One region of the Streptomyces sp. PSU-S4-23 genome, then DNA from elsewhere that is predicted to be linked to it. Evidence: riboswitches for the same ligand, from Rfam matches in the RefSeq annotation. Region 1 holds a riboswitch; each other region holds the start of a gene.
The links. Region 1 has a riboswitch for cobalamin ahead of ACZ79I_RS26835 (ribonucleoside-diphosphate reductase subunit alpha). Riboswitches for the same ligand answer to the same signal wherever they lie in the genome.

Region 1 (5,333 bases):
GGTCGATGCCGAACACCTCGCAGACGACGCCGAGTTCGAAGGGGTGCACGCCGTCGAGGAGGACGGCCGCCACGTTCTTCAGCATGGGACCAGTGTGCCGCGGAAGTGGCAGTAATTCGAGGGTGTGCGGCAGTCCTGCCACTCACGGTAAGGGGCATCCGGCGGGACAGTGGTGTCCATGGATACGACACACGCGGAAGCCCTCACCGGAATGCTCACCGTCCTCGGGATCCTCGTCCTCCTCGTCCTGCCCTCACTGATCGGCATCGCGCACGAACGCCGTGTCGACCACCGGATCAGGCAGGCCGAGGAGGCACGCGAGGAGGCAGGCGAGGAGGCAGGCGGTCAGAAGTCCTCGTCGAGGTCGACGGTCCCCTCCACCGCGACCTGGTACGCCGACGGACGCCGCTCGAAGAAGTTGGTCAGCTCCTGAACGCCCTGGAGCTCCATGAAGGAGAAGGGGTTCTCCGAGCCGTACACCGGGGCGAAGCCCAGGCGCGTGAGGCGCTGGTCGGCGACGCACTCCAGGTACTGCCGCATCGAGTCGGTGTTCATGCCCGGCAGGCCGTCGCCGCACAGGTCGCGCGCGAACTGCAGCTCGGCCTCGACGGCCTCCCGCAGCATGCCGGTGACCTGCCGCCCCAGCGCGTCGTCGAAGAGGTCCGGCTCCTCCTTGCGCACGGTGTCGACCACCTCGAAGGCGAAGCCCATGTGCATCGTCTCGTCGCGGAAGACCCAGTTGGTGCCCGTGGCCAGACCGTGCAGCAGGCCGCGGCTGCGGAACCAGTAGACGTACGCGAAGGCCCCGTAGAAGAACAGGCCCTCGATGCAGGCCGCGAAGCAGATGAGGTTGAGGAGGAAGCGGCGGCGGTCGGCCGCCGTCTCCAGCCGGTCGATCCGCTCCACCGAGTCCATCCACCGGAAGCAGAACCGTGCCTTCTCGCGGATCGACGGGATGTTCTCGATCGCCGCGAAGGCGGCGGCCCGCTCCTGCGGATCGGGGAGATAGGTGTCCAGCAGCGTCAGATAGAACTGGACGTGCACGGCCTCCTCGAACAGCTGGCGGGACAGGTACAGCCGCGCCTCGGGGGAGTTGATGTGCTTGTACAGGGTCAGCACGAGGTTGTTGGCCACGATCGAGTCGCCCGTCGCGAAGAACGCGACCAGCCGGCCGATCAGGTGCCGCTCCGCGGGGGTGAGCCTGGCGAGGTCGGCGACGTCCGAGTGGAGGTCGACCTCCTCCACGGTCCAGGTGTTCTTGACGGCGTCCCGGTAGCGCTCGTAGAAGTCGGGGTAGCGCATGGGGCGCAGGGTCAGTTCGAAGCCCGGGTCGAGCAGGTTCGCGCTCTTCTTCGGCGGGTGGAGGGACATCACTGGCACGCCTCGCAGGACTCGGGGTTCTCAAGGGAGCAGGCGACCGCGCCGGGGTCCGGGGCGGCCTGCTGCGCGGGGACGGCCGCCCGGGCCGCGCGGGCGATGCGGGTCGCCGGGCGCGAGCGCAGGTAGTACGTCGTCTTCAGGCCCCGCTTCCAGGCGTACGCGTACATCGAGGAGAGCTTGCCGATGGTCGGCGTCTCCATGAACAGGTTCAGGGACTGGCCCTGGTCCAGGAACGGGGTGCGGGCGGCGGCCATGTCGATCAGCCCGCGCTGCGGGATCTCCCACGCCGTGCGGTACAGCGTCCGCACCTCCTCGGGGATCCAGGCGAAGTCCTGCACCGACCCGTTCGCCTCGCGCAGCGCCTCCCGGGTGCGGGCGTCCCAGACGCCCAGCTTCTTCAGGTCGTCGACCAGGTAGGAGTTGACCTGGAGGAACTCCCCGGACAGCGTCTCGCGCTTGAACAGATTGGAGACCTGCGGCTCGATGCACTCGTACACGCCCGCGATGGACGCGATGGTGGCGGTCGGCGCGACGGCGAGCAGCAGCGAGTTGCGCATGCCGACGGCCGCGATCCGTTCCCGCAGCGCCGCCCAGCGCTCCGGCCAGGCCGGTTCGACGTCGTAGTGGTCGGGGTGCAGCACACCCTGGGCGGTGCGGGTCTTCTCCCAGGCCGGCAGCGGGCCGTGGACCTCGGCGAGGTCGGCGGAGGTCTCGTACGCGGCGAGCATGATGCGCTCGGCGACACGGGTGGACAGCGCCTTCGCCTCGGGTGAGCCGAAGGGCAGGCGGAGCTTGAAGAACACGTCCTGCAGACCCATCACTCCCAGGCCCACCGGGCGCCACTCGGCGTTGGAGCGGCCCGCCTGCGCGGTCGGGTAGTAGTTGATGTCGACGACGCGGTCCAGGAAGGCGACGGCGGTACGGACCGTGGCGTCCAGCCGCTCCCAGTCGAGGTCGCCGCTCGCCGCGTCGGCGAACGCGCCGAGATTGACCGACCCCAGATTGCAGACCGCCGTCTCCCCGTCGTGCGTGACCTCCAGGATCTCGGTGCAGAGGTTGGAGGAGTGGATGACGTGGCCCGGCCGTGCCGTCTGGTTGCCGGTGCGGTTGGCGGCGTCCTTGAAGGTCATCCAGCCGTTGCCGGTCTGGGCGAGCGTGCGCATCATACGGCCGTACAGATCGCGGGCCGGGATGGTCCTGCGGGCGAGCCCGGCGGCCTCCGCCGCGCGGTAGGCGGCGTCGAACTCCTCGCCCCAGAGGTCGACCAGCTCCGGCACGTCGGACGGTGAGAACAGCGACCACGGCCGGTCGGCCTCGACCCGGCGCATGAACTCGTCCGGGACCCAGTGCGCGAGGTTGAGGTTGTGGGTGCGGCGGGCGTCCTCACCGGTGTTGTCCCGCAGTTCGAGGAACTCCTCGATGTCGGAGTGCCAGGTCTCCAGGTAGACCGCGGCGGCGCCCTTGCGCCGGCCGCCCTGGTTCACCGCGGCGACCGAGGCGTCCAGGGTCTTCAGGAACGGGACGATGCCGCCCGAGTGCCCGTTGGTGCCGCGGATGAGGGACCCGCGGGAGCGGATGCGGGAGAACGACAGCCCGATGCCGCCGGCGTGCTTGGAGAGGCGGGCGACCTGGTGGTAGCGCTCGTAGAGGGAGTCCAGCTCGTCCTTCGGGGAGTCGAGGAGGTAGCAGGACGACATCTGGGGGTGCCGCGTGCCGGAGTTGAAGAGCGTGGGGGAGGAGGGGAGGTAGTCGAGGCGGCTCATCAGCCGGTAGAGCGCGGCGACCTCGTCCACGGTCCGGGAGCCGGACTCCGGGCCGGGCACCGTGTCCCCGGCGAGGCCGCAGGCGACGCGCAGCATGAAGTACTGCGGTGTCTCGACGGTCTTGCGGGTGATCGGGTGCCGCAGGAGGTAGCGGCTGTGCAGGGTGCGCAGACCGAAGTAGCCGAAGCGGTCGTCGGCAAGGGGGTCCACGAGTGCGTCGAGCCGGTCGGCGTGCAGGCGCACGAACGCGGCGGTGCGGTCGGCGATGAGCCCTTCCCGGTGTCCGGTGGCGATGGACTCCGTGAACGACGTGACGCCCTGTGACGCGGCCTCGGCCCGGATCCCGATCGTCAGCAGCCGGGCGGCCAGCCTTGAGTACGCGGGATCCTCGGAGACGAGGCCGGCGGCCGCCTCCATGGCCAGTTCGCGCAGCTCCGCCTCGTCCGTGTGCGCCGACCGGCCGCGCAGCGCGGCGGCGGCGACCCGGCCGGGGTCGGCGTCCGGAAGGTCGGCGGTCAGCTCGGTCAGGGTCCGCAGCAGCGCGGCACCGGGACCGTCCCTCCCGTCGGTCACCGCCGGTGTCGCGGACGGAGTCGCTGACACCGGGTCGGCTGGCGCGATGGTCACGTAGGGCTCTCCCTCGCTCGGCACGGGGCCTTGCGGAGGGTGGGGCGGCTCACGAGCGCACGCGGCGTCGCGTCCACCGGCCCATTCCACGAGGCCCGGACGTCAGGGCGCCGGGCCGGACGGCCGGGCGCGCTGTCGGCAGGCCCTCGGACTGACGCTCGTACGCGCACGCGGAGGCGAACACGCAGAAGTACACCGTTGCGGGACAGTTCCGGATTCGCACCGGATTCCCCTGCGGCGACAGCGAGCATGAGCATACATCTTGTGCCGGGGTTCGATGTCACCCCCAGATGTTGTGTCCTGTCGGCTTCGGGGTGTGTCAGAGGGGCAACTCATAGGTGAGGAGGGCGAGGTCGAGGTGCGGGATCGGGTTCCAGTCGCGCCCGGGGGTGCGGACGAAGCCCAGGCGCTCGTAGATGCGGTGGGCGGTGCGCATCGTGTGCTGGGTCGACAGGACGATCCGCACGCAGCCGTCCGTGGCCCGCGCCCGGTCGACACAGGCGCGTACGAGGGCCTCGCCGATCCCCCGGCCCCGGGCCGCGTGGGAGACGGCGAGCATCCGTATCTCGGCCTCGCCGGGGCGGGCGATGTCCGCCATGGGGCCCCCGTCCGGCACGAAGGTCACCCCGCCGAGCACGCTCCCCCGGGCAGCGGGGACGCTCGTGCGCCCGATCGCCACCAGCACCTCTGCGGCGGCGGCCCGCTTGGCCACGTCCCTCAGCTCGCCGAGGTACTCGTCGCTCTCCCCGAAGTCCAGGAGGCCGTCTCGGAGGTACGCCTGTGCGGTGATCTCCCCGAGCGTCTCGTAGTCGCCGGGTTCCGCCCGCCGGATCACGATGTCCATGAGGGTCAGTGTGCAGGACGGGTACGACAACGGGCCGCCGGATCACTCCGGCGGCCCGTCCTCAGGTCCGGCTCAGTGTGCGGTGTCCGCCGTGGCCGGCGGCAGTTCCACCTGCACCCCGGGGTCGCCCGCGTCCGCCGTGTAGTCGCCCGGCTGGGTCTCGTCGACGCCTTCCGGAGCCTTGACCGCCTTCAGGACGAGGGTCAGCACCACGGTGACCGCGACGTTCAGCACGAACGCCGTCAGGCCGATGTAGCCCATCTCGCCGATGCCGGGGATCTCCTTCGCCGAGCCGCCGAAGTGCTTCTGGGTCGGGGAGGCGACGCCGTACGCGGCGATCGTGCCGTACACCATGCCGACCGCCCAGCCCGCCAGCAGCGCCCAGCGGTGGAACCAGCGGGTGAACAGGCCGCCGACCATGGCCGGGAAGGTCTGCAGGATCCAGATACCGCCGAGGAGCTGGAAGTTGATGGCCACCGTCTTGTCCATCGTCAGGACGAAGACCAGGGCGCCCACCTTCACCAGCAGCGACACGATCTTGGAGACCCTGGTCTCCTGGTGGGGCGTGGCATCCGGCTTGATGAAGTCCTTGTAGATGTTGCGGGTGAAGAGGTTCGCCGCCGCGATGGACATGATCGCCGCCGGGACGAGCGCCCCGATGCCGATCGCCGCGAACGCCACGCCCGCGAACCAGTCCGGGAACATGTCCTCGAACAGCT
Region 2 (5,333 bases), 4.2 Mb from region 1:
GGCACGAAGCGGCGGCCCGCGGCGGCCGCCACCTCGCGCAGGAACGCCCGCCGGAAACCGTCCGACTCCAGGGAGCCGTGCCAGTGGGTGCCCCAGGTCTGACCGACCCGGCAGCCGTCGAGGAAGGGATCGCCACCGGTGACCTCGGCGACCCCGTGGTGGATCTCGTACCCCTCGACGCGCTCGCCGAGGGCCTTTCCGGCGGGCCGGGTCAGGGTCTTCTCCCGTGCGAACCGGACCCGCACCGGCAGCACCCCCAGCCCCTCGACGTGTCCCCTGCGGCTCTCCACCTCGTCCTCGATGTGCTCGCCGAGGATCTGGAAACCGCCGCAGACACCGAGGACCGGGCGCCCTTCCGCGGCCCTGCGCACCAGGGCGTCCGCGAGGCCGCGTTCGCGCAGCCACTCCAGGGCCCTGACGGTGCCGCGGGTGCCGGGGACGACGACGAGGTCGGCGTCGGCCAGCTCCTCGGGCCGGTCCACGAACCGGACCGCCACGCCCGGCTCGGCGGCCAGCGCGTCCACGTCGGTGAAGTTGGACATGAGGGGGACGGCGCACACGGCGACCCGCAGCACGTCCTCGCCGAACGGCGCGGCGATCCGAGACTCGCGTACGGCACCCCGGAGGGACACCCGCAGCCCGTCCTCCTCGTCGATCCCGAGGCCGTGCCGGAACGGCAGCACGCCGTAAGTCCGCCGTCCGGTGAGCCCGTGCAGCATGTCGAGCCCCGGCTCCAGCAGTGAGACGTCGCCGCGGAACTTGTTGACGAGGAATCCGGCGACGAGCTCCTGGTCCTCGCGCGAGAGCAGCGCGACCGTGCCGAAGAAGGAGGCGAACACGCCACCGCGGTCGATGTCGCCGACGACGAGGACGGGGAGCCGGGCGTTGCGGGCGATCCCCATGTTCACGATGTCGGTGCGCCGCAGATTGATCTCGGCAGGACTGCCGGCCCCCTCGCAGATCACCGCGTCGTAGGTGCCCCGCAACTCGGCGAGGCAGTCCAGGACGGTGCCGAGAAGCTGCCGTTGCCGCCCCCCGTGGTACCCGCGTGCGCTCAGCTCGCCGACCGGCCTGCCGAGCAGCACGACCTGGCTGCTCTGCTCGCCGCCCGGCTTGAGCAGTACGGGGTTCATCAGCGCGGTCGGCTCGGTACGGCACGCCTGGGCCTGCATGGCCTGCGCCCGCCCGATCTCGGCGCCCTCACGGGTGACGAAGGAGTTGAGGGACATGTTCTGCGCCTTGAAGGGCGCGACCTTCACTCCCTGCCGTACCAGCCAGCGGCAGATCCCGGCGGCGACGACGCTCTTGCCGGCGTCGGAGGTGGTGCCGGCGACGAGGAGTCCGCCGCTCATGAGGTGTGTCCCTTCGCGAGAAGCCGTCGGGCCGCGAGGCGCCCGGCGAGGGTGACGCCGAGCGCGAGCCCGCTGACCCCGCGGGAGAGCCGTACCGCCCGTTCGATGTCGTCCGTGCGCACCGCGCGCCCCGCCGCGTTGAGGACGGGCCGGTGCTCGACGCGGCCCCCGTACGACAGCGTTCCGCCCAGCCGTACGCCCAGGGCACCCGCGAACGCGGCCTCCACCGGGCCCGCGTTGGGGCTCGGATGCCGCGCGGCGTCGGCACGCCAGGCGCGCACGGCGCCGCGCGGATCGGGGCCGGAGGCCGCCGCGAGGAGGGCTGTCAGCCGTGCCCCCGGCCATCCGGCGAGGTCGTCGAGCCGGGCGGACGCCCACCCGAACCGCCGGTACCGGGGCGAGACGTGGCCCACCATGGCGTCGAGGGTGTTGACGGCACGGAAGCCGGCGAGCCCGGGCACACCGGCGACGGCTCCCCACACCAGCGCGCCCACCACGGCGTCGGAGGTGTTCTCGGCGACGGACTCCACGACCGCCCGCGCGATCCCGTCGGCGTCGAGCGCCTGGGGGTCCCGTCCGCACAGATGGGGCAGCCGCGCACGGGCGGCCCCGATGTCCCCCGCCTCCAGGGAGCGCCCGACGGCCCGCGCCTCCCGCGCCAGGGACGTCCCCCCGACGACGGCCCAGGTGGCGGCGGCGGTCAGGACCAGGGACGCGGCGCGCGAGGGGCGCGCGACGGACGCGGCCAGCGCCGCCGTCGCCACGGCGCCCCCGGCGCACACGGCGGTGTGCAGCGCGCCCCACCCGCGGTGGTCCCGCCACAACACCCGCTCCACGACGCCCGCGGCCCGCCCGAACGCGGCGACCGGATGCCCTCGGCGCGGATCGCCGAGCAGGAGGTCACCGAGGAGGCCGGCGGCGGCGCCGTACGCGAAGACGCGATCGGCACCCATCGGCTCAGCCGACCGTGGGGTCGGGCAGGGGGCGGGTACGGAACCTCGATCGGCAGCCGCGCATGGCGATATGTCCTCACTCAGGGTGTCCACGCCCTGGTTCGATGAGACCGGCGGTGAGAGTTCCTGGCTCCCGGGACGTTCCTTCCCGGTGACAGTGGCGGGACCGCGCCGGACTTGCACCGGCTTCCTCTCCTGCCGCCGTGGTGGCCCCGGCAGTCCACCACGCCTCCGGAACACCCGTCAACTGGGTCTTGACCTGCGACGCTGCGGTGTGCTGAGCCCCACACCGCTGAAATATCGTCAGCCAACCGAATCGGCGCTATCTGTGCTCTTTCCGCGCGGGGAAGCTGGGAAGACTAGGGACGGCACTACGAACGAATCGGCATGACCAACGCGAAGAGCGCCGACGAGCGGCATTGGGTGATTCGTTGCGGGGAGACGAACCTGGTGTGGCCGGGCCTCTGTTGCCTGTGGCAGCGGTGGGACACGGCGCTCGGGAGCGTCACGGTGAGGACGCTGTGTCGGTGCGCTGACTGGTGAGTGGAGGTCGGTGTGATCGGCAGGGACCCGACGGGGCGGGTGTGGCGCAAGAGCAGTCACTCGGGAGGGGACAACAACGACTGCGTCGAAGTGACCGTGGAGACAGCGCACGTGCTCGTGCGTGACTCGAAACGGCGGGCCGGGCCGGTGCTCGTCTTTCGCCGTGCCGCGTGGTGTGGTTTGCTGGCTGGACTTGAGAACCCGGCGGCCGGCGGTTTCTGAAGGGGCCGTCCAGAGGGCGGGAGGGGACCCGTATGGCAGACAGGGCCAGGGATGTCTCGGCACGCGCGGGCGGTCCCCACACTCCGCGCCCGTCCTTGTCGGCGGCGGCCCCGCTGGCACTCTTCTCCTTGACCACGGGGGTGTTCGCGGTGGGCGTCGGAGCGCTCGCCGCGCTGCTCGTACCGGGATCCACGGCGCGGGCCCTGGTCTGGCTCGTGGTGACGATCGTCGCGGCCGCCAGCGCCGGGCTGTGGTGGGGCCTCACCCCCGTCACGGAGCGTCTCCGTGTTCTCGACCGGGCTGTGGCGACGGTTCGTCCGCGGGGCTCGGGGACCCGCTGAGCCCGGGCGCGCGCGGCGCCGACGAGCGGCCGCGCAGCGACCGGCCGACGCAGGCCGCGAGCACGGTGACGGCGGCCGCGCCGAGTACCCCGACCACCGTCGTGGTCAGGGGGGTCAGAGCGTCCAGCGCGAGGCTGGGCGCCACCCGGGCGGACACGGCGATGCCGAACAGCAGGACGCTGCCGCACGCCGTGCCCAGCAGCAGTCGGCCGCCCGGGGGCCGTGTGCCGTCCTCGCCGCCCGTGTGCTCCACCTCGTGGAGCGCGGGGGCGCCCTCGTGCGGCCCGGCGGGCCGCGGCGGGACGCCCGGCGGCCTGTCCGTCGCGACGGAGCGGAGCGTGCGCAGCCGCCTGTACCAGTCAGCAATCCCCAAGGCCGCCATGGCCCCTCCCCGTTGTCCGCCCGGGCCGTTCCTCCCGGGTTTCAGCCGTTGCCGAGACTCTCCTTGACCGCGTCGATCAGCTCGATCATCCGGTCGCCGTCGTACGCCTTGTTGCTGATGTCCTCGAAGCACTCCTGGTAGCGGGACGTGAGGTCGAGGTCGTCCCGGTTCGCCACGCTGCCGGTGGCGCCCTCCAGGTAGAGCAGGTCGTCGTCGTCCCTGAAGCCGAGCAGGGTGAAGGACCCGCCCATGCTGTAGTGCGCGCCCGCCGCGAACGGCAGCAGGCGCATGGTGACCCTGGGGTGCTGGGACATCGTCTTGAGGTGTTCCAGCTGACGTCGCATCACCCCCGGTCCGCCGATGACCCTCCGCACGACCGCCTCGTCCAGCACGATGCTCACGTCGGGCCCCTGCTCGCCGTCGAAGATCCGCTCCTGCCTGGTGGTGCGCAGCTCCGCCGAGCGCCGGGCCACTTCGGCGGTCTCGCGGGGTTCCAGCTGGGCCATCGTGTAGTCCTCGATCTGGAACAGCGAGTAGACGACCGACGGGTGGTAGAAGCGGATCGAGGTCGCGGCGCTCTCGTAGCCCAGGTACTGGGCGAACTGCGGCCGCACCATGTCGCTGTACGGCGCCCACCAGGACGGCCCCTTCGAGCCGCGGGCCGCCTCCTCCAGCTCGCCCACCAGCCCGGAGTCCGTCACCCGGTACAGCTGGAGCAGGGCGCGCAGGTCTGTGACGCTGAGGCTGACCGTGCCGGCCTCCAGCCGGATCAGTTTCGACAGTGACCACTCCAGCGCGTCGGCCGCCTCCCGCTGGGTGAGACCGGCTTCCTCCCGCGCCTTGCGCAACTCGATACGGAGCCTGCGTCGGTTCAGGCTCGGATCGATGTCCCTGGCCATGTCGCTCCCTGCTACACGTCGTCTTCGGCTGGTCGGGCGGCCAACGTCGGGCAGCAACTCATCCATTAGACTAGGTGAGTTGGGCATGGGCGGCCAGACCTCTGCCGCTTCGCCACCTGTCTTTTCGACGTGGTCGTATGCGGGGTAGACCGTAGCAAATCGGCATATATCTAACAAAGATCAGCCCCCGCAGTGATCGTCACTGCGGGGGCTTGGCCGTGCGCGCCCATGCGCGCGGGCGCGCTGTGGGGGTTACTTGGCCACGATCAGATAGATCCCGTACGACACCGCCGCCGCGCACGCCGCGAAACAGACGTACGCGCCGGTGGCCGCCAGGGCGGCCGTGCCGCCACGCGCCGTCTCCTTCTTCGTGAGGCCGACGACGCCCAGGGTGAACAGGCCCACCAGGGCCACGGTGACGATGAGGCTGACGCCGAAGACGGAGCCGAGGGCTGCCCAGTCGATCTTCATGGGGTGTACTTCCTTATACCGTCGCGGGGCGGGTCGGCTCCGCGGAGGGGCCTTCCGGGGCCTGGAGGGTGGTGGTCCTCAGCTCGGCGCCGTCCGTCGCGGCGCTCTCCGCCGCGGTGTCGTCCGCCGTGACCGGGCCCGCCGGGGGCGGGATCACCGCGGCGATCGCG
Region 3 (5,333 bases), 810 kb from region 1:
GGGAACGCAGGCCGCCGGACGCGGGAACGCCTCGGCCAGCCCCGCCCCGCCTCCGAGCCGCGCCAGCGCCTCGTATGCCTGCAGCACCCGCGACTTGCCCGAGCCGCTCGGTCCCGTGAAGAGCGTCAGCGGTCCCAGGGCGAAGGCGGCCCGCCGGTGACCGGCGAACGCGGACAGCCGCAGCTCGGTGACGCACGGCCGGTCCGGCCGCGCATCCGCGAGACGGGCCGGGCGGGGCGGGGACGGCGCGAAGGAGACGGTCATGTCCGGACCGTAGGCCGTCGTGCTCGGGGCGAACCGTTCCGCCGTCGCGCGCTTCCCACGATCGAGCGAGCCGCCGGCCCGCCCTCGGACCCGGTCTCACACCCCGGGGACGCCGGCCCCCTCCATCAGCCCGCGTACCTCGGTCCCCGGCGGCGTCAGCAGGAACACGTTGCGGTCGACCCGGTGCATCCCGCTGGAGAGTCCGAAGACGACGCCGGTGCTGAAGTCCAGCACCCGCTTGGCGACCTCGGTCTCCGCGCCCGTGAGGTCGAGCAGCACGGGCACCCCCGCCATCAGCGTCTCGGCGACCTCGCGGGCATCCGCGAACACATTGACCCGCAGCACCACGAAGCGGCGTCGCGCCTCGGTCTCGGCCTCGGGTACGGACCGGTGGCCGACCGCCGACGGCCAGGCGTCCCGCCCGCGCAACGGAACGACCTGGGCGAGCCCTTCCCACTGTTCGTCGGTGACATCGCGACTGTTCACCGGCCCTCCCCGGGGTGGCTCGCACTCATCGTCTGCACCGGTCAATTCTTACGCATGGTCACCCGTTCGGCCCAACAGCGACACGGACCGCTACAGTCCCGGCCGTCACTTCGGCCGGAAGGCGCCCCTCGCGTGCCGCCCTCGCGTGCCGCCCTCGTGTGCCCACCCTCCCACCTCTCCCGCACCGGCCGCGCACCGAGGACAGATGCCTCTTACCGCCCTCACACCGGACTCTTCACCTTCATCGGCTTGATGTTCATCATGTCCGCTTACGTTCCCTGTCGTGCACTTGGCAGAAGTGAGGCCGCCGGCGAAGGGCCGGTGGACGCGCCCGCCCATGACCGCGCCGGACGGGCCGGACGGCCCGGACGCGCCGGAGGAGACTCCCGCTCAGTGGCATCGCGTCCTGACGCTGCTCGCGGACATCAGCCTGTTCATCGGCACCCGCGCGGTGTGGTCCTCCGCCGCCAGTCACCACCTGGCGGTCGCCGCGGTCATCTCGGTGTGCTACGCGTCGATCCTGGCCACCGGTGTGCTGACGCTGGTCGTGCGGAGCACCCGTGCACTGGCGCGCCTCGACCTGACGGTCCTGGTCACAGCAGTCACGCTCGCCTACTGCGCGCTCTCCGTGAAGCACGGGTTCAGCGACGAGTCCGTCCTCACCACACAGGCCGCCCGCGAACTGCTGCACGGCCGGCCGGTGTACGGGCAGCCGTGGCCCTGGCTGTTCGGTCACGGCGTCGCGTACACGGCGACGGTGCACGGCGGTTACGACTTCACGTACGGCTACCCGCCGCTGACCCTGCTGCTGACCGCGCCACTGCTGTGGGCCGGCCACGGCGCGCTGCCGGAGACCCTGGTCACCACCAGCGCGATCGTGCTGGGCGCGGTCGTCCTGCGGAGGATGCTGCCGGCACCGTGGCGTTCGGCGGCCACCATGGTGTGCCTGGGCTTCGGCATGGTCCCGACGTACGCCCGGCTCGGCTACCCGGCGGTGGTTGCGCTGGCCTTCCTCATCCCCGTGGTGGTGCGCTGGACCCGCATGGGCGAGGGCGGTCCGGCCGACTGGGCACGGGCCGCCTGTCTGGGGGCGGCCTGCGCGAGCCAGCAACTGCCGTGGTTCCTGGCGCCGTTCCTGCTCGCCGGGGTCTACGCACTGCGCCGCGGCGAACTGGGCGGGCGCGGGGCCGCCCTCGCCGTGGCGCGGATCGCCGGCACGGCCGCCGGCACCTGGCTGCTGATCAACGCCTACTTCATCGTGACCGAACCGCGCGGCTGGGCCGGGGGCATCGCCCTGCCGATCACCCAGGGCGCCGTGATCCACGGCCAGGGTCTGGTCGACATCTCGCTCTACTTCACCGACGGCAGCGACCGCCTGGTGTGGTACTCGCGCGCCGGCATGCTGCTGGCGGCGGGCCTGCTGGCGGTGTTCGCGCTGTTCGTGCGCCGGCTGGGCCCCGCCGCGACCGTGCTGCCCTGGTGCTCGTTCTTCCTGGCGACCCGTTCGCAGGACGGCTACTACCTGCTGATGACGCCGCTGTGGCTCGCGGCCGCCGTCACCGTGCCGCCCACCGCCTTCACCACCGCCTGGCAGCCGCGGCTGCTGCGGGGCCGCCCGGCGGCCCGGACGGCGCTGGCCGCCGCCCTGCTGCTGCCGTCCCTGGTGGCCGTCACGGTGGCGGCGACCGGCTCGCCGCCGTTGCGCATGCAGGCGCTCGGCTCGACCCGCACACCCCTCACCGTGGAGACGCTCACGGTCCGTGTGCGCAACACCGGCGACGCGGCTCTCCAGCCCCACTTCATGGTGACCACCGGGCAGGGCATGAGCCGCTACTGGACGGTGCTGCGCGGTCCGTCGTCCGTGCCCGCACACGCCACGGCCACCTACCGGCTCCGTGCGCCGGGCGGCCGTCTCGTCCTGCCCGCGAAGGGCACCCGCGTCCGGCTGCGTGCCTTCTCCGCGTCGCCGATGACGCTGTCGAGCCAGGACATCCTTCTGGAGCGCGGGACCGCGGCCCCGAAGTGACGGCCCGTCACGTGACTTGTTCCAGAAGCTCCAGCATCACCGAGTCGGTCACCCGGTAGCGGACGATCCGCCCCTGCTTCTCCCCCGCGACGACCTCGGCCGTCCGCAGCAGCCGCAGCGCCTGCGAGACGGCCGGGTCGTTCATGCCGGTCGCCACGGCGAGATCGGAGACGGCGAGCGGCCCGGCCCGGTGCAGGGCGAGCAGCAGGGCGAGCCGGCCGGGATCGGCGAGCAGGGAGAAGCGGTCGGCCCAGGCACGCACGGCTCCGGGCTCACCGATGGCTTCGATGGCCTGGCAGACCCGGTTGCCGTCGATGATGCGCCGGCCGGCGCGTTCGGCGGGGACGAGATGCATGCGGACCATTGTCCCAGGAGCCCCTGTGTGATCTTCGATACCTCGGGACATCTGCGCAACTGTGCAACCTTGCAGGCATTGCGGGGTCCGCCCTAAGGTGGGCGGGCCGTGGTGTTCGGGAAGACCGGTGAAAGCCCTCAGGGGCTCAGGCCGGAGCGGCCCTCGCCACTGTGATCGGGGAGTTCCCGTTCCGTGCCGCCCGTTCGCGGGTGGCGCCACTGGCCGTACGCGGCCGGGAAGGCTGGGACGGGCGCGGTGATCCGTCAGCCAGGAGACCGGCCACGGCATCTCACGAAGTGATCCACGAGGTGCTGGAGCGTGACCGTATGACCCTGCCCAACCCTGCGTCCTTCCGGTGGCGGCGCGAGGACACCCTGCGAACCGCCGCGCTGCTGGCGCTGATCGCGGCCCTGCACGTGGTCGCCTTCGGGATCCTGTTCCTCCTGGTGGTGCCGGGGCACTACGCCGTCGGCTCCAAGGCGTTCGGCATCGGGCTCGGTGTGACCGCGTACACCCTGGGCATGCGGCACGCCTTCGACGCCGACCACATCGCCGCGATCGACAACACCACCCGGAAACTGATGGCCGACGGCAAGCGGCCGGTGTCCGTCGGATTCTGGTTCGCGCTCGGCCACTCCAGCGTGGTGGTCCTGCTGGCCGTCATGATCGCGGCCGGCACCCAGCTCGCCGACCGGGTCACGAACGAGAACTCTCACACCCACCAGGTCCTGGGCTTCATGGGGACCACGGTGGCCGGCACGTTCCTCTACCTCATCGCCGCCCTCAACCTGGTCGCCCTCACCGGCATCCTGAGGGTCTTCAGGTCGATGCGCTCGGGAACGTACGACGAGAAGGAGCTCGAACGGCACCTGGACTCACGGGGGTTCATGAACCGCGTGCTCGGCCGCCTCACCAGGACGATCTCGCGCCCCGGCCAGATGTACCCGCTGGGCTTCCTGTTCGGGCTCGGCTTCGAGACGGCCACCGAGGTCACGCTGATGGTGATGGCGGGCTCGGGCGCGGCGGCCGGACTGCCCTGGTACGCGATCCTGTGCCTGCCGCTGCTGTTCACCGCCGGGATGTGCCTGTTCGACACCCTCGACGGCACGTTCATGAACTTCGCCTACCAGTGGGCCTTCTCCAACCCGGTGCGCAAGGTGTTCTACAACCTCACGATCACCGGACTGTCGATCGCGGTGGCCTTCCTGATCGGCACCATCGAACTGGTCGGCGTCCTGCACGAGAAGCTCGACCTGCGGGACGCGGTCACCGGCTGGATAGCGGGGCTCGACCTCGGCAACGTGGGCTTCGTCATCGTCGGGCTGTTCGTGGTCGTGTGGGCGGCCGCCCTCGCCTACTGGCGGCTGGCGAAGGTCGAGGAACGGTGGGCTCCCCGCCCCGCCGACGGGAGTTGACCGCCGGATCCGGCCGGACCGCGGGCGTGGCAGTGGCAGGTGCCGGCCGGTCGCCGTGATCGATGGCAGGCCGCGCCCGCGTCGATCGATCTGCTGCCCGGCGGCCGGCTCACCGTGCCCGTCGGGCGGCGGCTCAGACCCTGGGGTCCGGCTTCCAGTCCTGGGCGAGGAGCCCGAGCAGCACCATGTCCAGGAACTCGCCCATCACCCAGGCTGAGGAGCGCAGTACGCCCTCGCGGACGAAGCCGTTGCGCTCGGCGGAGCGCAGCATCGCGGCGTTGTCCGACAGCGTCTCGATCTGCAGCCGCTGCAGGCCGCGCACGACGAAACCGTAGTGGCACAGCACCGCGACCACGTCGGTGCCGTAGCCCTTGCCGCGCGAGGACGGCAGCAGCCCCACACCGATGTGCGCGGACCGGTTGTGGTTGTCGATGTTCCACAGCATCGCGTCGCCGACCAGCGTGCCGCCGTCCAGCTCCACCACGGAGAACGGGACGTGCCGCTGCTCCTTGTCGTCCACCACGAACTGCGAGTCCTTCGAGCCGGGCGTGATCGGCCGCCACGGCCGGCCGTCGGCCCGCGAGTGGTTGACCACGTCGTCGTAGAGCCCGGCCTGCAGGATCGGTATGTCGTCCTCGTGCCGGGCCCTGAGCCCGACCTTGGCGCCCCTCAGCATGCAGGCTTCCTATCCGACCGGGCCGGCCGGCGGCAACCCGATTAGCGGTCGTCGTAGCCGGCGCGGCGGCGGCTGCCACCGAGCCGGGCCATGGTGCGCTCGGCCACCCGG

Region 2: another riboswitch for cobalamin. It lies ahead of ACZ79I_RS08425 (cobalamin biosynthesis protein); the one in region 1 lies ahead of ACZ79I_RS26835 (ribonucleoside-diphosphate reductase subunit alpha).
Region 3: another riboswitch for cobalamin. It lies ahead of nicT (Nickel transporter NicT); the one in region 1 lies ahead of ACZ79I_RS26835 (ribonucleoside-diphosphate reductase subunit alpha).

Annotation. Positions count from the first base shown of each region.
Region 1 covers NZ_JBVMUU010000002.1:5,847,753-5,853,085, forward strand. Annotated here, with positions in the region: gene ACZ79I_RS26820 (GlxA family transcriptional regulator) at 1-85, opposite strand, end outside; gene ACZ79I_RS26825 (hypothetical protein) at 179-433, shown strand; gene ACZ79I_RS26830 (ribonucleotide-diphosphate reductase subunit beta) at 346-1,371, opposite strand; gene ACZ79I_RS26835 (ribonucleoside-diphosphate reductase subunit alpha) at 1,371-3,770, opposite strand; adenosylcobalamin-variant (AdoCbl-variant) riboswitch at 3,903-4,014, opposite strand; gene ACZ79I_RS26840 (GNAT family N-acetyltransferase) at 4,090-4,614, opposite strand; gene mctP (monocarboxylate uptake permease MctP) at 4,687-5,333, opposite strand, start outside.
Region 2 covers NZ_JBVMUU010000002.1:1,666,677-1,672,009, reverse strand. Annotated here, with positions in the region: gene ACZ79I_RS08430 (cobyric acid synthase) at 1-1,352, opposite strand, end outside; gene ACZ79I_RS08425 (cobalamin biosynthesis protein) at 1,349-2,305, opposite strand; cobalamin riboswitch at 2,407-2,545, opposite strand; gene ACZ79I_RS08420 (DUF397 domain-containing protein) at 2,849-3,070, shown strand; gene ACZ79I_RS08415 (hypothetical protein) at 3,341-3,793, opposite strand; gene ACZ79I_RS08410 (helix-turn-helix domain-containing protein) at 3,835-4,692, opposite strand; gene ACZ79I_RS08405 (hypothetical protein) at 4,945-5,163, opposite strand; gene ACZ79I_RS08400 (inorganic phosphate transporter) at 5,177-5,333, opposite strand, start outside.
Region 3 covers NZ_JBVMUU010000002.1:6,654,084-6,659,416, reverse strand. Annotated here, with positions in the region: gene ACZ79I_RS30305 (AAA family ATPase) at 1-264, opposite strand, end outside; gene ACZ79I_RS30300 (cell division protein SepF) at 361-750, opposite strand; gene ACZ79I_RS30295 (hypothetical protein) at 1,088-2,776, shown strand; gene ACZ79I_RS30290 (ArsR/SmtB family transcription factor) at 2,784-3,131, opposite strand; cobalamin riboswitch at 3,224-3,429, shown strand; gene nicT (Nickel transporter NicT) at 3,458-4,546, shown strand; gene ACZ79I_RS30280 (GNAT family N-acetyltransferase) at 4,680-5,222, opposite strand.